DNA from 4 places in the Nonomuraea sp. NPDC049725 genome. Region 3 is predicted to be linked to each of the others. Evidence: riboswitches for the same ligand, from Rfam matches in the RefSeq annotation. Region 3 holds a riboswitch; each other region holds the start of a gene.
What was found. Region 3 has a riboswitch for cyclic di-AMP ahead of AB0J53_RS15970 (C40 family peptidase). Riboswitches for the same ligand answer to the same signal wherever they lie in the genome.

Region 1: it holds a riboswitch for cyclic di-AMP, as region 3 does, so the genes downstream of both, AB0J53_RS03390 (CHAP domain-containing protein) here and AB0J53_RS15970 (C40 family peptidase) in region 3, are expected to answer to the same signal.
Region 2: it holds a riboswitch for cyclic di-AMP, as region 3 does, so the genes downstream of both, AB0J53_RS11725 (NlpC/P60 family protein) here and AB0J53_RS15970 (C40 family peptidase) in region 3, are expected to answer to the same signal.
Region 4: it holds a riboswitch for cyclic di-AMP, as region 3 does, so the genes downstream of both, AB0J53_RS39295 (CHAP domain-containing protein) here and AB0J53_RS15970 (C40 family peptidase) in region 3, are expected to answer to the same signal.

What each region holds. Positions count from the first base shown of each region.
Region 1 covers NZ_JBFANJ010000001.1:649,829-655,292, reverse strand. Annotated here, with positions in the region: gene AB0J53_RS03400 (hypothetical protein) at 1-547, shown strand, start outside; gene AB0J53_RS03395 (MaoC family dehydratase) at 559-1,017, shown strand; cyclic di-AMP (ydaO/yuaA leader) riboswitch at 1,167-1,308, shown strand; gene AB0J53_RS03390 (CHAP domain-containing protein) at 1,319-1,990, shown strand; gene AB0J53_RS03385 (SigE family RNA polymerase sigma factor) at 2,084-2,560, shown strand; gene AB0J53_RS03380 (hypothetical protein) at 2,557-3,813, shown strand; gene AB0J53_RS03375 (hypothetical protein) at 3,800-4,039, opposite strand; gene AB0J53_RS03370 (radical SAM protein) at 4,036-5,464, opposite strand, start outside.
Region 2 covers NZ_JBFANJ010000004.1:116,841-122,304, reverse strand. Annotated here, with positions in the region: gene AB0J53_RS11740 (RDD family protein) at 50-535, opposite strand; gene AB0J53_RS11735 (RDD family protein) at 648-1,925, opposite strand; gene AB0J53_RS11730 (amino-acid N-acetyltransferase) at 2,011-2,580, opposite strand; cyclic di-AMP (ydaO/yuaA leader) riboswitch at 2,847-2,994, shown strand; gene AB0J53_RS11725 (NlpC/P60 family protein) at 2,998-3,993, shown strand; gene AB0J53_RS11720 (LuxR C-terminal-related transcriptional regulator) at 4,018-4,230, opposite strand; gene AB0J53_RS11715 (cytochrome P450) at 4,453-5,464, shown strand, end outside.
Region 3 covers NZ_JBFANJ010000005.1:369,652-375,115, forward strand. Annotated here, with positions in the region: gene AB0J53_RS15955 (glycosyltransferase family 4 protein) at 1-568, opposite strand, end outside; gene AB0J53_RS15960 (M48 family metallopeptidase) at 565-1,977, opposite strand; gene AB0J53_RS15965 (hypothetical protein) at 1,989-2,960, opposite strand; gene AB0J53_RS15970 (C40 family peptidase) at 3,062-3,556, opposite strand; cyclic di-AMP (ydaO/yuaA leader) riboswitch at 3,633-3,792, opposite strand; gene AB0J53_RS15975 (NlpC/P60 family protein) at 4,059-5,033, opposite strand; gene AB0J53_RS15980 (NYN domain-containing protein) at 5,118-5,464, opposite strand, start outside.
Region 4 covers NZ_JBFANJ010000022.1:32,890-38,353, forward strand. Annotated here, with positions in the region: gene AB0J53_RS39285 (aldo/keto reductase) at 80-895, shown strand; gene AB0J53_RS39290 (Gfo/Idh/MocA family oxidoreductase) at 948-1,901, shown strand; cyclic di-AMP (ydaO/yuaA leader) riboswitch at 2,016-2,153, shown strand; gene AB0J53_RS39295 (CHAP domain-containing protein) at 2,166-2,873, shown strand; gene AB0J53_RS39300 (YciI family protein) at 3,025-3,462, shown strand; gene AB0J53_RS39305 (RNA polymerase sigma factor) at 4,258-5,464, shown strand, end outside.

The sequences.
Region 1 (5,464 bases), on a different contig from region 3:
CGTCTGGTCGGAGGTCGACGGCGGCGTGTGGCGGCACCCGCTCGGCGGGATCGAGCCCGAGCGCGTCCCCGGCAGCGACGGCCTGCACCTCATCCAGTGGCCCTGGGCCACCGACGTGACCGACCTGCCGGGGGACCTGGACCGCAACCAGCTCCGGCTGGTGAACCTGGAGGACGGCTCCAGCCTCACCGTGGCGGCGCCGCCGGGCGTGCAGGGCATGCGCTGCGGGCCGGTCTGGTGTTACGGCCGGGCGGAGCGCGGCACGGTCATCAGCCGCGTCGACGGCTCGCAGCCGCCCCGGGAGGTCGCGCGCGGCATCGGCATGGGCGTGGCGCGCTACCCGATCCTGGACCGGTTCCTGGCGGCGGGCAATGCGGTGTACGACCTGGCGACGGGCACGATGGTGAGCTTCGGCAACCCGGGCAACTGGTACGGGGCGGGCGTCTCGTCGGAACCGAGCACCGTCTTCTACTGGGGCGCCACCAAGGGGGACAAGCCGGACAAGTTCCGGGTGCTGAACTTGGCAGCGGTCCCACCGGCGCAATAGCGTTCCGCCTCATGCGGACCTTCGCGAACGTACAGGAACTCAAGGCTGCCGTCGGCGAGAAGTTCGGCCCCACCGAGTGGCGCACCGTCACCCAGGAACAGGTCAACCTCTTCGCCGACGCCACCGACGACCACCAGTGGATCCACGTCGACGTGGAGCGGGCCAAGGAGGGCCCGTTCGGCGGCACGATCGCGCACGGCTACCTGAGCCTGTCGCTGCTGCCGGCGTTCATGTTCGAGCTGGTGCGGGTCGAGGGCATCGCGATGGGCGTCAACTACGGCCTGAACAAGGTGCGCTTCCCCCGCCCGGTGCCGGTCGGGGCCAGGGTGCGGGCCACGGCCGAGCTGACCGACGTCAAGGGGACACCGGCGGGCTACCTGTCCAACCTCAAGATGACCATCGAGGTCGAGGGCGAGAAGCGCCCGGCGTGCATCGCCGAGACGCTCAGCCTTTACGTTCCCGCGGAGTAGCCGGGCCGCGGGCCCCCGCCCGCGGCCGGTTTCGTGGAAATTTCGTTACGAGGGAATTACCCAGGTCAGGGGTGTGTTGGACATTTCTGTACGCGGGTAAGACGCGACCGACTCTCGGGCGTCACGACCCACCGTCCATCACAGGGACCGACCTGTGACCGCTGAATCCGCTCACACGCGGAACCGGGGACCCATGTGTTCCACCGGGGTGAATCGGCACCAACATCGCCGTAGGGCAGCTTCCACGCCCGAACCCGTCAGCTAACCCGGTAAGCGGTATGGAAGCGAGGAGTTACCCTTAATGCGCCCCATCCGCACCCCCAAGATCAACGTGTCCAAGGCCGTCCTCGGCGCCGCGCTCGTCGCGACCGCTTTCGGCGCCCACGTGTCGGCGGACGCCAGCACCGCGACCACCGCCAACACCCAGCCGCAGGCCGCCCAGGCCCAGCAGGCCGCCACGAACCAGAACACCAGGGTCAACGTCTCCGCCTCGCAGGTCCTGGCCGTCGCCAAGGCCCAGGTCGGCACCTCCGAGAACGCCGCCGGCGGTGGCACCAAGTTCCAGGAGTGGTACGCCAACTCCCAGCGCGCCGCCGAGACCGTCCAGCGTGACGGCGGCAACCGCCAGGACTACCTGAACGCCGCCTGGTGCTCGATGTTCGTCTCCTGGGTCGGCGAGCAGACCGGCGCCCGTCCGCAGGTCGGCTGGGACGCCTACACCGTGACCCACGCCAAGTGGTTCGCCGCCAACGACCGCTGGGGCCAGGAGGCCAAGCCCGGCGCCGTGGTCTTCTTCTCCTGGAGCGGCAGCAAGGACATCAGCTCCATCGACCACGTCGGCTTCGTCGTCAAGGACAACGGTGACGGCACGATCTCCACGATCGAGGGCAACACCGGCAACGGCAAGGTCGAGGAGCGGGTCCGTCCCACCTCGCAGGTCGCCGGCTACGGCTACCCGTCGTACGCCGCCTGATCAGACCGCCTCGAAAGCGCGCGTCCCCTTCCGGGGGCGCGCGCTTTTCGCGTTTCGTGCAACGGTACGGCGTGCTGGAGGATCCCTGGATACGTGGACCACACAACCGAGTTCGACGAGTTCGTCCGGAGCCGGGGCGACGCGCTCCTCCGGTACGGCTACGTGCTGTCCGGCAACGCGGACGACGCGGCGGACCTCGTCCAGGAGGCCCTGGCCAGGCTGGGTGACGCCTGGTCACGGGTGCGCAAGAAGGACGACCCCGAGGGGTACGTGCGCACGACCATGGTCAGGCTGCACATCACCTCGTGGCGGCGCAGGCACCGGGAGGAACTGGTGTCCGTCGTGCCGGAGAAGGGGCGCTTCGACCGTTACGAGGATGCGGACCTGTGGGCGGACCTGCAACGGCTGCCGCCCAGGATGCGAGTGGTCCTCGTGCTGCGCTACTACGAGGACCTGCCCGACGCGGAGATCGCCGCGATCCTCGGCGTCTCGCGCGGCACCGTGCGCAGCCAGGCGGCGCGTGCCCTGGACAAGCTCCGGATCAAGCGAATGCTGCAGGAGGCACGATGAGAAGCGAAGAGGACCTGGTCCGGACCCTGCGTGCCGGGGCCGGGCACGTCACGCCGACCGGCGGGCTGGCGGCGGCCGTCGCGGCCCGGCGGCGGTCGCGGCGACGCCGGCAGTGGGCGGGCATGGCCCTGGCGGCCGCCTCGGTGGTGCTGGTGGCCGGGGGGACGATGGCGGTGTGGCGGGGGGAGCCTCGGGTCTCGGTGGAGCCGGCGGTCGCGGTGACCACGGTGTCGCCCGGGGAGGTGGCCAGTGCCGTCCCCAGGGTGGCGGAGGTGAAGCCGGTGGCCGAGGTGTGGCCGGAGGCGGTGTTCACGATGCCGGCGGCGGCCCCCGATGGTTGGAAATATCGCCCGGTGACCGGAATTTCCCCCACCGAGGTGCTGCTGACCGCCGAGTCCTCCTTCGAGAAGGCCGGCCGCCTGGAGATCTACGACAGCACTGCCCGCACGACCAGGGTGGTGGGCGACATGCCCGCCCCCGAAGGCGTCAAGGGCTACTTCGTCCAGGACGTCGAGGTGGGAGAGCGGTACTTCGCCTGGTACGGCACCACGCCCAACGACAGGGACAAGTGGGCCGACTTCTGGATCATCCCCCGCGAGGGCGGCACCGCCCAGCGCGTCGGCGAGGTCACCGGCGACCTGGCGAACGTGGAGCGGATCGGCCTCACCGAGGACGCCCTGGTCTGGTCCGTACGCGACGGGGGTGTACACCGGCTTCCGCTGTCCGGCGGCGAGCCCGAGAAGGTCGCCGGTTCCGACGGCCTCCACCTGGACTCCTGGCCGTACGCCGTCGGCTACGCGCCGGGCGAGCGCGGGCAGAAGAACCAGGATCGCAGGGTCGACCTGGTGACCGGCGAGAAGATTCCGCTCCCGGCCTCCGGCTCCGTCACGAAGCTGACCTGCGCCGCCGAGTGGTGCTACGGCGACGCCAAGGGCGGCGGGCTCCTGGTGCAGGGCCTCGACGGCTCCGACGCCACGCTGCTCCCGTCGCTCGGCTTCCACGGGGAGGTCCTGGGCGACCGGTTCGCCTCGGTCATGCCGGTCAGAGGTGACGCCGATCCGGCCAAGGAGTACGTCGCGCCCGTCGCGGTCTACGACCCGACCACCGGCAAGATCGCCGGCGTGAACCGGGTGTCGCCCGACGGGTCCGCCAGCTACGGCAGCGGAACGTCGTCCTCGCCCACCACGATCATGTACTGGGGCAAGGGCCCCGAGGTCACCGTGATGAACCTGGCGGCCGTCACCAGAAGATGATCGCCGCCACCGCGAGCGCCGCCAGCAGCCCCAGGTAGGCCAGCACCAGCCGGGTGTCCCGGAGCAGGCACTTGCTCCGGGTCAGCCCGGCCCGCCGCGCCTTCCAGTAGCCCGCGAACCCCAGCCCGGCGAACGCCAGCAACGCCCACGGCCCGAACAGCCACGCCAGCAGCGCGACCGTGGCATAGACGCACAACCTCAGCGGATCGTACGGCTCGGCCTTCACGTGATCACCTCCAGCGGGAGCCGTACCCTCGGCTCGGCGGCCACCGCCGACAGCCGCTGGGCCGAGAGCTGCGGCCACGCCTGCACGGCGCAGAACGGCGCGCACTGGTCACGGTCGGACCGCGTGCCCACGTGCACGCAGCACTGCGTCAGCCGCTCCTCGATCATGGTCGACAGGTCCATGAACGGCTTGACCGTCACCCGCACCACCCGCTCGCCCAGCATCCGGCGCAGCTTCGCCCGCCTGCCCGGCAGCGCGGACGAGGCCAGCGCCAGCAGGGTGGAGACGCCGAGGTCGCAGTTCTCGCAGATGTTGCGCCACAGGTCGCCGATCCGGGGGTGCGACAGCGACGACTGCTCCGACAGCAGGCCGAGCAGCGACTCCTGGACGGCCAGCCGCAGCTCGCGCGGGATCTCGGAGTCGGCGATGCGGTTGGCGACCAGGCCCAGGTTCTCCTTGAGCCGGTCGTGGCCGATCAGCGCCACCAGCGAGCGCCACTGCCGGGAGTCGTCGCGGATCAGGTAGCCGACCGAGCAGCAGTGCGAGTGCGAGCACGGCAGCGCGGTCAGGTCGCGCCAGGTCACCAGGCCGCCGGTCTGCGGGCCGAGCCGCTTGAGCACGCCGGTGTGGGTCAGGCGGTCCATCGGGTCGATGGCCCCCGACCGGCCCGAGCCGAACTGCGGCTGCAACGACACGCCGCCCACGTACGGGGTGTCGAGGGCCAGCTTGATCACGTCGCCGATCTCGCCGTCGTTGACGCCCAGGGCGGCGGTCATCACCAGCGTGGTGAAGATCTCCCGCTCCGACAGCCTCCGTACGGCGTCGGCCTTCAGTCTGCGCAGGTCGCCGCCTCGGTGATGCCGGGAGGACTCGGCCGACGAGCCGTCGTACTGGAGGTAGACCTCGACCCGCTCGCGGTGCTCGGTGAGCAGGTCCAGCAGCGAGTCGTCGCGGGCGATCAGGACGCCGTTGGTGTTGATCAGGATGCGGGTGACGGGCCGGGCGGTCAGCTCGGCCAGGAGCGTCTTCAGCTCGGGGTGCAGCGTGGGCTCGCCGCCGCTCAGCATGAGGACGTCCAGCCTGCCGTTCTCCCTGGCCAGCCGCTGGTCCACGTTGGCCAGCACCTCGGCGACGGGCACGATGCCGGACAGGTCGGGGGAGCTGCCGGCGAAGCAGGTGGGGCAGCGCAGGTTGCACGCCTCGGCGATGTCCTCCAGCAGGATGCAGGTGTGCTGCGTCTGCATCTCGGGAAGCCCTTGCAGGTACGCGCCCGGCACGGGGGCGAAGTTGCCCGACACGTCCGGGATGTGCTGCTTGGTGGGAGCGGTCCATTCCTCCAGATAGGCAAGAATCTCCGGGTCCTCGTCGTACAGCGTCCTGACCAGCCCATGCTCGCGGCACCCGCGTTCGAGCCACACCCGGCCG
Region 2 (5,464 bases), on a different contig from region 3:
GGATCAAGCGGAAATTTTGCGAAAAGCCATCAGCGCAGGTACGGAACCCTCAACGAAGATCTTTTACGACCAGCGTTCCGGCCAGCCTGTCATGCGGCCCGCGCTGGAGCGGCTTGTCGATCAAGATGAGCAGGCCGACACCAAACACGAACATTCCGGCCAGCAGATTGGCCACCGGAATGCCCATCAGCATGGCAGGCGCCGGATAGAGCAGGGCGCGTTTCAGCCGGACCCGCGCCGGAAGACCCTCCGGGTCCACCCGAATCCCCATGATCGCCTTGCCGAAGGTGCGCCCACCCCGGGAAAGTGCGACCCAGTCATAGACCGTATAACCCAGGCCGGCGCCCACCCACGCGAACACGCCGGGCAGCCGCCCCTCGAACGCGTCCAGCACCCCGACAGTCCGGAAGACGCCCCATAGCGCAATGAACAGAATGTAATAGAAGACTCCGAACACGAGCGCTTCAATGAGGCGGGCGACGAGCCGTTCCCACCATTCCGCCGGCAGCACGCCGGTCTCGGGTGTCGCGGCCATAACCTCACCTCGTCCGTTCGGCGGCCCTCGGCGTCCCCCCATTCTGGTACGGCTCGTACACACAAAACAGAGGCCGGCGGGATGCCGGCCCCTGTTTCGCTGTTGCTGAGACTTACTTGATCTTGACCACCACGGTGTTCGCGAACTTGTCGGCGAACGTCTGCTGCAGCGGCTTGTCCCAGAGCTGGGAAGCCGCGTTCAGCAGAACGAGGACGCCACCGAGAAGCGGACCGAGAAGCGGGATGACGCCCAGGACGTAGCCGCCCCAGGTCCCGCCGGCCCGCTTGAGCGCGGCGTCGTTGGGCAGCCCGCCGGACGGCATCGCATGACCCACCTGGACGACCTTGATGCCCATGACCATCTTGCCGACGGTCTGGCCGCTCATCTTCGTCATGAAGAAGTCGTAGGCCACGTAGAGCGCGGCCAGGAGGAGGTACTGGATGACGCCGACGAAGAAGGAGCTCGCGATACCCGTCGTGACGCCGGTGACCGAGTTGTAGCTGACGACGAAGAAGATGCCCAGGATGAGGTTGATGATGAAGTAGACGACGCCGAAGATCAGGCCGTCGACGATCCTCGCCACCAGGCGCTGCCACCACTCCGCCAGCGGCGCGGGGGCGCCGGGCGGCTGGATGCCCACCGGCTGGCCGTACTGCTGCCCGTACTGGGGCTGGCCGTAACCCTGCTGCTGACCGTAGGCGGGCTGGCCGTACTGCTGCTGCCCGTACTGGGGCTGCTGACCGTACTGCTGCTGCCCGTAGCCCTGCTGCTGGCCGTAGTCGGGCTGACCGTACTGCTGCTGGCCGTAGCCCGGCTGCGACTGCGGCTGCTGGCCGTAGCCAGGCTGGGACTGGGGCTGCTGGCCGTAAGCCTGCTGCTGACCGTAGTCCGGCTGGCCGTACTGCGGCTGCTGGCCGTAACCCGGCTGCGACTGCGGCTGCTGGGCGTAACCCTGGCCGTAGTCGGGCTGCGACTGCGGCTGCTGACCATATTGCTGCTGCTGGCCGTAGTCGGGCTGGCCGTACTGGGGCTGCTGACCCGACGGGGGCTGCTGGCCATAACCCGGCTGGGACTGCGGCTGCTGACCGTACTGCGGCTGCTGGCCGTAGCCCTGCTGCTGACCGTAGTCCGGCTGGCCGTACTGCGGCTGCTGACCGTAACCCTGCTGCTGGCCGTAGCCCTGCTGGGGCTGCTGGCCGTACTGGGGCTGCTGGCCGTAACCCTGCTGCTGACCGTAGGGGGGCTGCTGGCCGTAGGGGTCGTCCACGCGGTAGCCGACGACCGTCGCGTCGGGGTCGGGCTGCCCTTGGGGGCGTCCTGCGTTCTGGCCGTATTCAGGGGAGTTCTCGGGGGAATCGTCCTGTGGATACGGCGGCTGTCCTGTGCTCACCGTGTCACCTCGCTTCGAGTGCGCATGTGGCACGTGTCAGGGCACATGCCTGTCCTGCCCAACGTATCGACATAGGTATCAACAATCACCTTTCTCGGCAGTCAAGGTCCGCGTCACCCGCTGTCAAGTGGAGCAGCATGCGTGTGTTGCCCAGGGTGTTCGGCTTGACGTGTTCGAGGTCGAGGAACTCCGCGACGCCCTCGTCGTACGAGGCCAGGAGTTCGGCGTACACCTCGGGTGAGACGGGCGTGCCCTGGATCGTACGGAACCCGTGCCTCGCGAAGAAGTCCACCTCGAAAGTGAGACAAAATACACGTTCCAGCCCAAGCTCCCGAGCGGTCCTGATGAGAGCCGAGACCACGCGATGGCCGATGCCGAAACCCCGGGCCGAGGGGTGCACGGCCACGGTGCGGATCTCGGCCAGATCCTCCCAGAGCACGTGCAGCGCGCCACAGCCGACGACCTCGCCGCCCCGCTCGGCCACCCAGAACTCCTGGACGTCCTCGTACAGCGTGACGGTGGCCTTCTCCAGCATCTTGCGCCCGACGCCGGCGTAGGTGTCGACCAGGAGCTTGATCGCCCTGACGTCCCTGGTCCGCGCGCGCCTGACGAGCACTTCGGTCTCGGGGACCGCTAGCTCGGCGACCTGCTCCATGGCCATCCAGAGTACAGACCCCATTACGGCTCGACCCAAACTCCCGGACCGTCACTGTGCGTGCACGCTCCGGATTGCACGATTCCTACAGTTTCACGATCGGGCGAACTTGGGGCAAAGAGGGCATAAAGTCTTTTCTGTACGGCTCGCCACGAGATCACCTTGTGACCCGTCGGTTGTGAAACCTCTACAGACTCGGCAGTTCCGGTTGAGCAGGAACCAGGAGTGCATTAGTGTCCAGCGACGATGTCACCCGCGCACACCGCGCGGTCGACACGCCCAATCCCCGCGAGGGGAGCCGGGGACCCGCCGGCGGCGTCAACCCGCTGCCAGGGGTGAATCCGAGCCACGCTCGGTAGGGCTGCTCCGGCCCGAACCCGTCAGCTAACCCGGTAGGCGTCAACGGAAGGAGCTTGGTTGGACAGGCGCTCTGGCAAGAAGCGATTCGGTGTCGTCGGCTTGGCCGCCGTGGCCGCACTGGTCCTCGCTCTGCCCTTGGGCTCACCAGCCTCCGCCGACCCCAAGCCTTCGCTCAAGGAGCTCTCCGAGCAGGTCGAGGAGATGCACCTGGAGATCGAGACGCTGGCCGAGCAGTACAACGGCCAGCGGGAGAAGCTCAAGACGGCCCAGAAGGCCGCCGACAACGCCAAGAAGACGCTGGCCGCCAGCGAGGCCGAGCTGGCCGACAAGCGCTCCAAGGCGATCCTGCTCGCGCAGACCACCTACATCAACGGCGGCCTGTCGGGCACCCTGGCGTTCGTCAACTCCGACGACCCCGAGGGCTACCTCGACCTGGCGGCCACCAACTACGCGATCCAGCAGCAGCAGGGCGAGGAGATCCTCCAGCTCACCAAGGCGATGCAGGCGGCCGAGCGGGCCCGCGCCGGCGCCAAGGCCCGCATCACCGAGGTCTCGAAGATCGTCAAGGACCTCGACGCCAAGCGCGACCGGATCGTCAAGCTCGTCGGCAAGGTCGAGAGCAGCCTGTTCAGGCGCGCACTCGGCGAGGCCGGCCGGCCGGGCACCCCGGCGGTCAAGGTCAACCTGCCGATCCCCGGCTCGGGCAAGGCTGCCCAGGCCGCCAAGTGGGCGCTCACCCAGCAGCTCAAGCCGTACATCTGGGGCGCCGAAGGGCCGCGCGGCTACGACTGCTCCGGTCTGGTGATGGCCGCCTACCAGCAGGTGGGCATCTCGCTGCCGCACTACACCGGTGACCAGTGGACCGCCGGCCGGCACATCTCCAAGGAGGAGCTGCGCGCGGGCGACCTGGTGTTCTTCTACAACGACCTGCACCACGTGGGCATCTACCTGGGCGGCGGCATGATGGTGCACGCGCCGCGCACCGGCGACGTGGTGCGGATCGCGTCCATCGCCCGGCGCCCCTTCGCCGGAGCCGTCCGCATCGCCGACTAGCGGCGCCAGAGCCGGCCAGCGGCGTTAGATGAGCTGCCTGCGGGCGGCCCAGGCCACCGCCTCGATCGCGGTGGCCACGCCTATGCGGTCGCAGATGCCGCGCAGTCTTCGCCGCACGGTGCGACCGCTGATGTCAAGGCGTCGGCCGACCCGGTCCACGGTGACGCCCTTGGCCAGTTCGGCCAGCAACGCCAGGTCGGCACGGCTCAGTTCAACGCCTTCTGTGAGCACATCCATCGGGAGCCCTCCCCCCACCAGCACCACCCGGAGACGTCTAGGGCCCGACCGGAGCGGCACATCCTCGCAGACGGTAAACGCATCCAGGAAAGGTCGTCAAGCACGAAATTCGCCGCACTTGACCTCCTCCGTTGACATGATCCGTTGTATGTGAAGTACTCGCCATATGTCGGCACTTATCGGAGCATGATGATCGATCACAGCGATCCTGACTACGCTCCTTTGACGCCAACGGACATGCTCGGGTTCGATCCATCCGACCCCGGCTTCCTGCGCGACCCGTACACCCGTTACCGCGAGCTGCGCGAGAGCGACGCGCTGCTGCGGACCCGCGGCGGGCTCCTCGTCGCCACCACGCACGAGCTCTGCTCCGCGGTGCTGCGTGACGCCCGGTTCGGCCACGGCCCCCCGCCCGACGGCGAGCCGCCCCGCTCGTTCCTGATGATGAACCCGCCGGACCACACCCGGCTGCGCGGCCTGGTCAGCCGGGCCTTCACCCCGGGCATGATCAGGCGGCTGCGCCCGCGGATCGAGGCCATCACCGCCGGGCTCCTCGACGCGCTGCCCGACGAGGCCGACCTGATGAGCGCGTTCGCCTACCCGCTGCCCGTCATGGTGATCAGCGAGATGCTCGGCGTGCCGCCCGAGGACCACGAGCGCTTCCGCGGCTGGAGCGAGACGCTCGCCAGGAGCCTCGACCCGATCGTGCCGCCGGACCTGATCTCCCGGACCGAGCACGACCGGGAGGAGTTCCGCGCGTATTTCCGCCGCCTCATCGCGCTGCGGCGCGAGCGGCCCGGCGACGACCTGCTCAGCGCGCTCGCCCAGGTCGAGGAGCTGACCGAGCAGGAACTGCTGGGCACCTGCGTGCTGCTGCTCGTGGCCGGGCACGAGACGACCGTCAACCTCATCGGCAACGGCGTGCTCAACCTGGTCAGGCACGGCGTGCTCGGGCGCGCCGCCGACGCGCCCCAGCAGGTGGTCGAGGAGGTGCTCAGGTACGACCCGCCCGTGCAGCTCACCATGCGCGTGACGCTGGAGGACGTGGAGCTGGCCGGGACCGCCGTGCCCGCCGGCAGCGCGGTGCTGGCGCTGGTCGGGGCCGCCAACCGCGACCCCGCCGCGTTCGCCGACCCGGACCGCTTCGACGTGGAGCGGACGCCGGGCCGGCATCTGGCGTTCGGGCTGGGCATCCACTTCTGCCTCGGGGCGCCGCTGGCCAGGCTGGAGGGCG
Region 3 (5,464 bases):
CGCACACCACCACCGGCCCGCCGCCGGGCCGCCGGGGCTCCACGTCGGGCCGGAACTGCGTCACGTCCACGCCGGGGGCCAGCCGTACCAGCTTGTCCTCGGGGACGACCGGCGCCAGCCGGGCGCGGGTGTAGGGGCCGAGGTAGGTGACCACGTCGGCGTGGCCGGCGATGCGGCGCAGCACCGAGCGGAACACCGGCGCGCCCGCCCAGGACGCCTCGTGGCCGTGCGTGAGCATGACGATCCGCCGCGCGCCCGCCGCGCGCAGGCGCGGCGCGAGCAGGCCGAGCGGCGCCGCCGCGCCGAACACGACGGTGTCGGCGCCGTGCTCGGCCACCAGCCGCGCCGCCCGCCGGGCGACGGCGGGCGTCGGCAGCATCAGCCGGCCCGGGTGCCGGACGACCCGGTACGGCTGCCGCCGGTCGAACTCGGCGCAGCCGGGCCAGGCCGGAGCGTAGACGGCCACGCCGGGGGTGCGCAGGGCCAGGCCGTGCACGAACGACTGGATGCCGCCGGGGCGCGGCGGGAAGTCGTTGGTGACGACGACCACCCGGCGAGGTGCGCTCACGGCTGGGGGCGGCCGTTCAGCTCGGCCCAGGAGCGGGCCATGGCGATCCGCTGGGCAGCCGTGGGATGGGAGGCATAGAGCACATATTCCACCGCATCTGGCGACAAGTCGGAAATATTGGCTGTTGCCAGGCGTTTCTGCATCGCGACGAACGTCGCCGGGTCCCCCGTCAGGTCCAGGGCGTGCGCGTCGGCCCTGGCCTCGATGTGGCGGCTGATCACGTTCTGCGCCGGGCCGGACAGGAACGTCGCCAGCGTCATCAGCCCCAGCACCACGCCCACCGCCCGGGGATCGGTGATCGGCGCGCCGCCCGTACGCCGCCGTGCCGCTCCGAACACCAGGAACAGCAGGACCGCCCCCAGCGCCGCGCCGAGCGCCCCGACGAGCGTGCCGTGCAGCACGTCGCGGTCCTTCGCGTGGCCGAGCTCGTGCGCCACCACCAGCTCCACCTCGCGCGGCGGCGCCTTGAGCAGCGTGTCGTAGACGACGATCCGGCGGGTCGCGCCGAACCCCGAGACGTAGGCGTTCAGCGCGGTCGTCCGGCGCGAGGCGTCGGCCACCAGCACGTCCTCCACCGGCACCCCGTCACGCTCGGCCATCGCCATCAGGTTGGCGCGCAGCGGTGAGTCCGGCATGGCGTGGAAGTCGTTGAACACCGGCTCGAACACCACCGGGTAGACGAACGACGCCCCCACCGTCAGCGCGAACGCCCCGGCGGCGGCCGGGATCCACCAGCGCCGGATCCGCCGCGCCAGCGCCACCACGGCCAGCACCATGACGGCCAGCAGGGCCGCGTTGATGCCGACGCTCTTGAGCCGGTCGCCCGTCCAGGCCGCCCAGTCCTGCGTGGACAGCCCGAAGTCGCGCAGCACGCCCTCGAACCACATGCCGAGCGGCCACCGTACGGCCTCCTCGATCACCGTGAGCACGAGCACGCCCAGCAGCACCCGCGCCCACCACGGGCCCCGCAGCCATCCCAGCAGCCTCGCGCCGAGCGGCGTGGCCACGAGCAGCCCGGCGAACACCAGCGTGAGGCCCAGCGACAGGTAGCTCGGCACGCTGGTGGCCGCGTCGAACGCCTGCGAGCGGGCGATCTCGGCGGCGCCGAAGTCACGCGCCGGGTCGGGCGTCACCTCGGGCGCCCCGGCGGGCAGCGCCGTCCACGGCGTCGTGAACGCCACCACCCCGGCGATCACCGCCCCCAGCACGGCCAGCCCTGCCCCGGCCTCCCGCCGCAGCCTCACCTCACGCCCGCCCCCGTCGCCGGCGGCCCCGTCCCGTTCCCCGGCCACGTCCTCGTCCCCCGTCTCGGGCGACGGCTCGGCGACGTCCGCCCCCTGCAGGGCGCGGGTGGCGGGCGGGCCGACGTCCTGTTCGGTCGTCTCGCGCCGTTCCTGCCGGTCGTCCATGTCGCGTCCCCTCACGCCAGTCGGTCCCGGACGTACGCACGCCACAGCCGGGTCAGCGTGCCCGCCGAGATCCCCAGCGAGGCCAGCGCCCGGCCGGCGCCGTACGTCTGGGCATCACGGTAGAGCCTCACCAGGCTCTTCTCACCCCAGCGCGCGGCGACGAAGCGACACACCAGCCAGGCTTCCTGGTACGCGCGGGCGAGCCGGCCCGCGTCGGCCCCGGGGACGAAGTCGGCCGCGTCCGGCAGATCGGACGGCGTCCGCCCGGCCCGCACCTCGGCGGCCAGCTCGGCGGCGGCCACCTCGACGGGCAGCCCGGCGTCCCGGTAGGCCACGTAGTCGGCGAAGCCCTCATACAGCCAGACGGGCAGCCCGTCGGTCCCGGCGGCCACGTGGGTCAGCTCGTGGGCCAGCACGACGTCACGCCCGACCGGGGTGAGACGGGCGAAGTGCTCGGGCACCACGATCACGCGCCCCCGGTCGGCCACCGCCGCCAGCCCGTCGACCGACGCGACGCCCGCCAGCACGGCGGCCTCCCGCGCCGAGGCGGGCACCAGGACCACGGCCCGGACGTCACCGCCCAGCACTCCGCCGACCCGCCGCCCCGCGGTGTCGGCCCGGCGCGCCAGGTCCGCCAGCAGCCCGGGGGGCGCGTCCTGCCCGGCGACGAGCGACCGCTCACCGCGTACGACGTCGAGCCCGTCGCCCCAGCGCGCCCGCACGCCGGCGAGCACCCCCGCCTCGATGGCGGCGCCTCCCGGCCCCAGGACCGGCCCGGACCCCCCGGCCAGGGACGCCGCGACAACCAGCAGCACCACCGGCACGACCCGCCGGCGCCCCCGCGCGGACACCCTCCCGGACGTGCTGCCGGGCGCGCCGCCGGACGTGCTGCCGGACGTGCTGCCGGACGTGCTGCCGAGCCCCTTGCCGGACGTGCCGCCGGGCCCATTTCCAGGCCCGCTGCCGGACCCCCTGTCGGACACGCTGCCCGATCGTAGCCGCCGATCCTGAGCGTCAGCCCGGTCCGGAGCCCGGGAAGGCCGAAGGCCCCGTCCCGGGGCGGGGACGGGGCCTTCGGCGCAGGTCACAGACCGGGACGCACCGCGCCCGCGAACGACGCCTTGCGCCAGCCGCGAAGCTTCTCGACGCGCACACGCTGGCCCGTTCTCGGCGAGTGGACCATCTTGCCGTCGCCGACGTACATGCCCACGTGCCCGAGTCCGCGGAAGAACATCAGGTCACCCGGCTGCAGGTGCTTGTAGGAGACCTTCTTCCTGATGCGCGCGAACTGGCTGTTCGTCACGCGCGGGATCTTCACCCCGGCCTTCTTCCAGGCGTACTGGACGAGGCCGGAGCAGTCGAACGACCCGGGGCCGGTGGCGCCGTAACGGTACGGGTCGCCGATCTGCTTCTTGGCCACGGAGACGGCCTTGCGGGCCTTGGCCTTCTGCCGAGCGACCTTTGCCACCTTCGACGACTTGACGGACTTCTCCGTCTTGGTCACCGCGGTGGTGGCGAACTCATTCGTCGTCGCCGCCTGCGCCGTCGGGGCGTGGACGACCAGACCTCCGGCCGTCACGGTGATCAGCGCTACGCCACTCAGGGCGAGACGGGACAGACGGGGGTTGTGCGAGAGGGTAGACAGGATTGCTCCTAGGGGCTTCCACGAACGCCTACCGGGTTAGCTGACGGATTCGGGCCTGGAAGTCGCCCTACGGCGCTGAACGCGCCGATTCACCCCTGATCACCGCGTACGGGATCGTTGGGTCCCCGGCTCCGTGCCTCCTGGCTGCACGGACTCGGCAGGCCACCGCCGCGTCTTCGCGCCTCGGGGGCGCTGGCCGCGGTGACCGGCGGATGGTTCTCTCTGTCGAACATCGGGGGACCCGATGGTGACCGGCGGGCGTCCTGGCTGGAACGCCGCGACGCCAGAAGTTACGCCGAAAAGTCACGTAATGGCAAAGCCTGAGTAAGCGAGTAAAGATCAGACACGCCGGGAGTCAGGTCCTCATCCCCCGCCGGAGCAGCGGGTTTCGTTACCCAAGTGTGACCCTCCTCACACTTGGGCCGACCCCGTCTTGTCAGGGGCGTACGGCGCCCACGAGGCGGCGCCCGTACGACGAGAGTGTGACCACCTTCACCACGTCACCCGTCTGCGGCGCATGCACGATCTTGCCGCCGCCCGCGTAGATGCTCACGTGCCCGAGGCCCTCGCTGAAGATCAGGTCGCCGGGCTCCAGCGCGTTGAGCGACACCTTGCGGCTGGCGCCCCACGACCACTGCTGCCAGGTCGTGCGCGGCAGCGACACGCCACCGGCCCGCCAGGCGGCCTGCGTGAGCCCCGAGCAGTCGTAGCCGCCCGGCCCGGTGCCGCCGAACACGTACGGCTTGCCGACCTGCGCGTACGCGAAGCGCAGCACGGCCGCCGCGTTGCCCGAGGCGGGACCCGTGTACTTGAGGCCGGTGCTGTTGGGATTGCCCGCCTTGTACGCGCCCAGCCGGTCGAGGAGCTTCTTCTGGTCCTTGATGAGGTCCAGGATCTCCGCCCGGTCCTTCTTGACCGCGTCCCGCTCCTTGTCGGCCGCGGCCAGCGCCTCCTCGGCGCGGTCACGGTCGGTCTTCAGCCCCTGATTGGCCCGGTCGAACGCGGCGAGCTTCTGGGTGCGCTCCTGCGCGAGCTGCCCGCGTAACGCCATCCCATACAGCAGATCGGCCGGATCGTCGCTGGTCATCATGGTGGGCAGGGTCGAGAAGTCGCCCCCCAGCTTGTACGTCTCGACGGCCATGTTGACGACCTCACCGCGCAGATCCGCGACGGTCGCCAGCTTGCGCTTGTACGTGTCGTTCAGCCGGCTGTAGCGCGCCTTGGCCTCTTTGTACTTCTCGGTGGCCGTGTTGTAGCGGTCCACGACCTTGTCGGCCTTGTCGTTGAGCTTGTCGAGCTTCGCTCTCGCCTGCGCGAGAGTCGGCTTGGGATCGGCCAGCACCCCTCCGACGGGGGTCATCACCAGTCCGAACACCAGACCCGCGGCCAGCGGCACCCGGCCCAACCTCACAGCGTCGCCTCCCAGGGGATCATCCTCGGGGCGAAATAGTACAGAAGTGGCGAGTAATCCTCACCTAAACGCCATATTCGTCATCTAGGCGCGACCGAGCCGCCTCAGCAGCAGCGCGGACGGCACGGGCCTGGCGCCCATCCGCCTGACGGACTCGGCCACCTCGCGGTCGGAGGACACCACGGCGATCGCCCGGCCGGGCGGCTCGGCCCGGACGAGCTGGCGGATCAGGTCGTCGGCGATCTCACCCGGCGCGCTGAACAGCACCCGCACCCCGCGCGGCGCCACCACCTGCACCGGAGAGTTGAGCTCGGCGCCGTCGAACACCACGGTCACCTCGACGCGCGTCTGCGCGACCAGCCCGCCGAGCCCGGTCATCAGGCGGGCGCGCTGGTCGGCGAGCGTGAGCGTGCCGTAGCCGGACTTGGTCA
Region 4 (5,464 bases), on a different contig from region 3:
GTGATGGCCCGTTCACGACCGCTTCAAGCTAGCCCGGGCGGCTTAAGCCGCTCGGAACGGCACGTGAACAATGGAGGGTATGAACTCGCTACGGCTATACAGAGACGGCGTGGAGATCCCGCAGCTGGGGCTCGGCGTCTGGCAGGTGCCCGACGACGAGGCGGAGCAGGCGGTCACGACCGCGCTCGCCTGCGGCTACCGCCACATCGACACCGCCAAGCTCTACCGCAACGAGGCCGGCGTCGGGCGGGCGGTGCGCGCCTCCGGCATCCCGCGGGAGAAGCTGTTCGTCACCACGAAGCTGTGGAACAACGACCACGACCGCGCCGAGCAGGCCTTCGAGGAGAGTCTGGGCAGGCTCGGCCTCGACTACGTCGACCTCTACCTGATCCACTGGCCGGCGCAGCGGCAGGACAAGTACGTCCAGGCGTGGCGCGCGCTGGAGAAGGTCTACCGCGACGGCCGGGCCAAGGCCATCGGCGTGTCCAACTTCACCGTCGAGACGCTGCAGCGGCTGCTCGACGAGGCCGACGTGCCGCCGTGCATCAACCAGATCGAGCTGCACCCGTACTTCCAGCAGCGCGAGCTGCGCGAGTTCCACGACAAGAACGGCATCCTCACGCAGGCCTGGAGCCCGCTCGGGCAGGGCAAGGGGCTGCTGTCGGAGCCCGCGCTGGCGGTGCTGGCCGACAAGCACGGCCGCACGCCCGCGCAGATCGTGCTGCGCTGGCACATCCAGCTCGGCAACATCGTCATCCCCAAGTCCGTCACGCCCGCGCGGATCAAGGAGAACATCGCGGTCTTCGACTTCACGCTCGACCGGGAGGACATGGCCGCCATCGGCGCCCTGAACGCGGGCCGCCGGCTGGGCCCGGACCCGGACGTGTTCCCGTGAGGTGAAACCGGTCAGGTTTCGCGTCCGCGGATGAATCAGTACGATCTCCCGCGTGCGAGATCTAGCGTGGGGCATCGCGGCGACGGGCGGCATCGCCAGGACCGTGGGGGCGGTCATCGCGGCGGAGCCGGGCATGCGGGTGGCCGCCGTCGGCTCCCGCGACCTGGGCCGGGCCAAGGCGCTGGCGGCGACGCTGGGCGCCGAGTCCGCCCACGGCTCCTACGCCGAGCTGTGCGCCGACCCGGCCGTCGACGCCGTCTACGTGGCGACCCCGCACGCCCAGCACCTGGAGGTGGCCGAGGCCGCGATCGCGGCGGGCAAGGCGGTGCTGTGCGAGAAGCCGCTGGCGGCGAGCCTGGCCGACGCCGAGCGCATGGTCCGCCTGGCCCGCGAGGCCGGGGTCTTCCTGATGGAGGCCATGTGGATGCGGTTCAACCCGCTGGTGCGCATGCTCAAGGACGACCCGCGCTTCGGGGAGATCCGCTCGGTGCGGGCCTCGTTCGGGTTCGCGCTGCCGTACGATCCCGCGCACCGGCTGTGGGCGCCCGAGCTGGGCGGGGGCGCGCTGCTCGACCTGGGCATCTATCCCCTGGGGCTGGCCCAGCTCTTCCTCGGCATGCCCGAGTCCATGCACCTGACGGGCGCGCTGGCGCCCAACGGGGTCGACGCGGAGGCGGGCGGGGTGCTCGTCTACCCGGGCGGCCGGCGGGCGCTGGTCGACACCTCGCTGCTCGCGCACTTCCCCAACTCGGCCAGCATCGTGGGCACCGGGATGCGCGCCGACCTGGACGCGCCGTTCTGGGCGCCCCGGCGGGTGGTGCTCAGCGGGCCGTCGATGGAGACCGAGGAGCACGAGCTCGACCCGGCCGACAACGGCTACGCCGGGGAGCTGCGCGAGGTGCGGGACGCGCTGGCCGAGAACCGGACCGAGAGCGCGATCATGCCTCTTGACGAATCCCTTGCCATGATGGGGCTCCTGGCCGACGCGCGCGGGCAACTCGCCTAGCTGCGACTTTATCGACTTGTAATGCCTTGGCGGATGTATTACCTTATGGCGCATTCGCGGCTTACGTCCGGTTTGTCCGGTCGTTGCCAACCATCGCACGACACTCACAGGATCGTCCTGTGACCGCTGAATCCGCCTTGCGCGGAGCCGGGGACCCATGTCCTTTGGGGTGAATCGGCACCTTGTGTGCCGTAGGGCAGCTTCCACGCCCGAACCCGTCAGCTAACCCGGTAAGCGGCATGGAAGCAAGGAGTAATCCCCTCGATGGCGAAGCACCGTCTTACCCGTGCCCCGAAGAAGCTTCACCCCCGCGCCGGCGCCTCCCTCCGCGCCACCCTCGGCGCAACCGTCCTGGCCGCCGGACTCGGCGCCGGGATGACCACCGCACTCCCCGCCCAGGCCGCCGAGCCCGGCCACCAGGTCGAGACCCAGACCATGTCCGAGTCCACGCAGACCAGGGCCGGCGCCAACCAGGTCAACGTCACCGCCTCCCAGGTCCTGGCCCTGGCCAAGGCCCAGGTCGGCACCTCCGAGAACGCCTACGGCGGCGGCACCAAGTTCCAGGAGTGGTACGCCAGCTCCAAGCGCGCCCTCGAGACCGTCGCCCGCGACGGCGGCAACCCCAGCGCCTACCTCAACGCCCCCTGGTGCTCCATGTTCGTCTCCTGGGTCGGCGAGCAGACCGGCGCCCGCCCGCAGGTCGGCTGGGACGCCTACACCGTCACCCACGCCAAGTGGTTCGCCGCCAACGACCGCTGGGGCACCGAGGCCAGGCCCGGCGCCGTCGTCTTCTTCGCCTGGAACGGCAGCAAGAGCATCAGCGCCATCCAGCACGTCGGCTTCGTCGTCAAGGACAACGGCGACGGCACGATCTCCACGATCGAGGGCAACACCGGCAACGGCAAGGTCGAGGAGCGCGTCCGGCCCAAGTCCCAGGTCGTCGGCTACGGCTACCCCTCGTACGCCGCCTGACCTCCCTTCGCGAAGCGCGCGCCCCTCCCCCGGGCGCGCGCTTCCGCGTTTTCTCCCCTCCCCGTGTCGATCCGGCCCCCTCCGGGACGACGCACAGGTGTGGCAGGCTCGCCGGGAGCCCGCTTCACCGCCTGGACGAGGAGAACGCACCGTGAAATTCCTGATCGTCGGCAAGGCCAGCGAGGAGACCGAGGCCGGCGCCCTGCCGAGCCAGGAGCTCGTCGACAACATGACGGCCTTCAACGAGTCGCTCGTGAAAGCCGGCGTCCTGCTGGCCGCCGAAGGGCTCCACCCCAGCTCGCGCGGCGCCCGGATCGCCTACAGCGGCGGCAAGGCCCGCGTCATCGACGGGCCGTTCGCCGAGGCCAAGGAGCTCATCGCCGGCTTCTGGCTCATCCAGGTCAAGTCGCGGGAGGAGGCGCTCGAATGGGCCCTGCGCGTCCCCGTCCCGCCCGGCCACGACGGCATCGGCCTGGACGTCTGGCAGGTCTTCGACCCCTCGGACATGCCCGAGACCTCCCTGACCCCCGAGACCGCCCAACGCCACGCCACCCTCCGCGCCACCCTCGACTCCCCACCTGAACCCTGACCATCCGATAGCGACGCCCCAGTGGGAGGCGACCCCGCTGCGGCGGCCTCCTCCCAGGGAGGCCGCGCCCCCGCCGGGGCAGGCGGGGAGTCCCAGGTGGCGGCAACCCCGGAAGGGTGACTCCCGGAAGCGGCGCCCCCTCCCCGAAGGCCGCACCCCGCCGGGCAGGCGGAAGCCCCAGGATGGCGGCAACCCCGGGAGGGGGCGGGCCCCCGGAAGGGGCGCCTCGGGCAGTCCGGCCCTCTGGCGGCCTCCGCCGAGGCGGCCCCACCCCACCGGCGACCCCCGGCGGAGCGGCCCGACCACACTGGCAGCCCACGCCCCGGACGGCCCAACCCACCGGCCCCCAGGCAATCCGGCCCTCTGGCGGCCTCCGCCGAGGCGGCCCCACCCCACCGGCGGCCCACGCCCCGGACGGCCCACCCCCACCGGTCCCCCGGGCCCGCCCCCCTCAGTTGGGCCCGGCCCCAGGGGCGCGGCCTCACCGGCGGCGCGCACCCCGGACGGCCCGACCCCACCGGCAGGCCGGACCCAGCCCCTCCGGTGCCCGGCTCCCGGGGGCGCGGCCCCACCGGCCGCCCGTACCCCGGGCGGTCCGACCCCGTTGCTGGGCTGGGCGGTGCCGGTGGGTTGTGGGCCCGCGTGGTGCGGCGCAGCCGCCGGCTCGTGGGAAGCCGCCGCCTCATGGAGGCGTGACCCCCACTGAGCGGCAGGGGCCGCGTGGTGGGAAGGGGTGCGTCCCACGAGAGAGCGCTTGGGTTGCGAGTAGGCGGGTGGGGCTGTTGTCATGGGCGGGTGACGGCGTCGGAGACTCATCGGGCCATTGAGGCGGTGTGGCGGATCGAGGCGGCCAGGGTGATCGCCGGGCTGGCCGGGATGGTGCGTGACGTCGGCCTGGCGGAGGAGCTGGCGCAGGACGCGCTGGTGGCGGCGCTGGAGCAGTGGCCGCGGGAGGGGGTGCCGCGCAATCCGGGCGCCTGGCTGATGACCGTGGGCAAGCGCCGGGCGGTGGACATGATCCGGCGGCGGGAGCGGTTCGAGCGCAAGCTGGTCGAGCTGGGCCGGGAGCTGGACGACGAGACGGAGCTGCCGGGCGTCGAGGAGATCGAGGACGACCTGTTGCGGCTGGTGTTCACGGCGTGCCATCCGGTGCTGTCGACGGAGGCGCGGGTGGCGCTGACGTTGCGGGTGCTGGGCGGGCTGTCGACGGACGAGATCGCGCGGGCGTTCCTGGTGCCGGAGTCGACGATGGCGCAGCGGGTGGTGCGGGCCAAGCGGACGCTGGCGGAGCGCGGGGTGCCGTTCGAGGTGCCGGAGGGTGCGGAGCTGGCGGATCGGCTGTCGTCGGTGCTGGAGGTCATCTACCTGATCTTCAACGAGGGCTACTCGGCGACGGCGGGTGACGACTGGATGCGGCCGGGGCTGTGCGAGGACGCGCTGCGGCTGGGGCGGGTGCTGGCCGGGCTGATGCCGATGGAGGCGGAGGTGCACGGGCTGGTGGCGCTGATGGAGATCCAGGCGTCGCGGGCGGCGGCGCGGGTGGGGCCGTCGGGCGAGCCGGTGCTGCTGCTGGAGCAGAACCGGGCGCGCTGGGACCGGCTGCTCATCGGCCGCGGCCTGGCGGCGCTGGCGCGGGCCGAGGAGCTGAGCGGGGCCCGGAGCGTGGACCCGGGCAGGGACCGGGGCGGGGAACTGAGCGGGACTCCGGGCGGGGATGCAGGCGGGGCTCCGGGCGGGGCTCCGGGCGAGGATGCGGGCGGGGATGCGGGCGGGGGGATGGGGCCGTACACGTTGCAGGCGGCGATCGCCGCCTGTCACGCGCGCGCGCTGACGGCGGAGGAGACCGACTGGGCGCGGATCGCGGCGCTGTACGAGGAGCTGGCGCGCCTGTCGCGCTCGCCGGTGGTGGAGCTGAACCGGGCGGTGGCGCTGGCGATGGCGTACGGCCCGGAGGTGGGCCTGGGGCTGGTGGACCAGATCGCCGAGGAGCCCGCGATGCGCG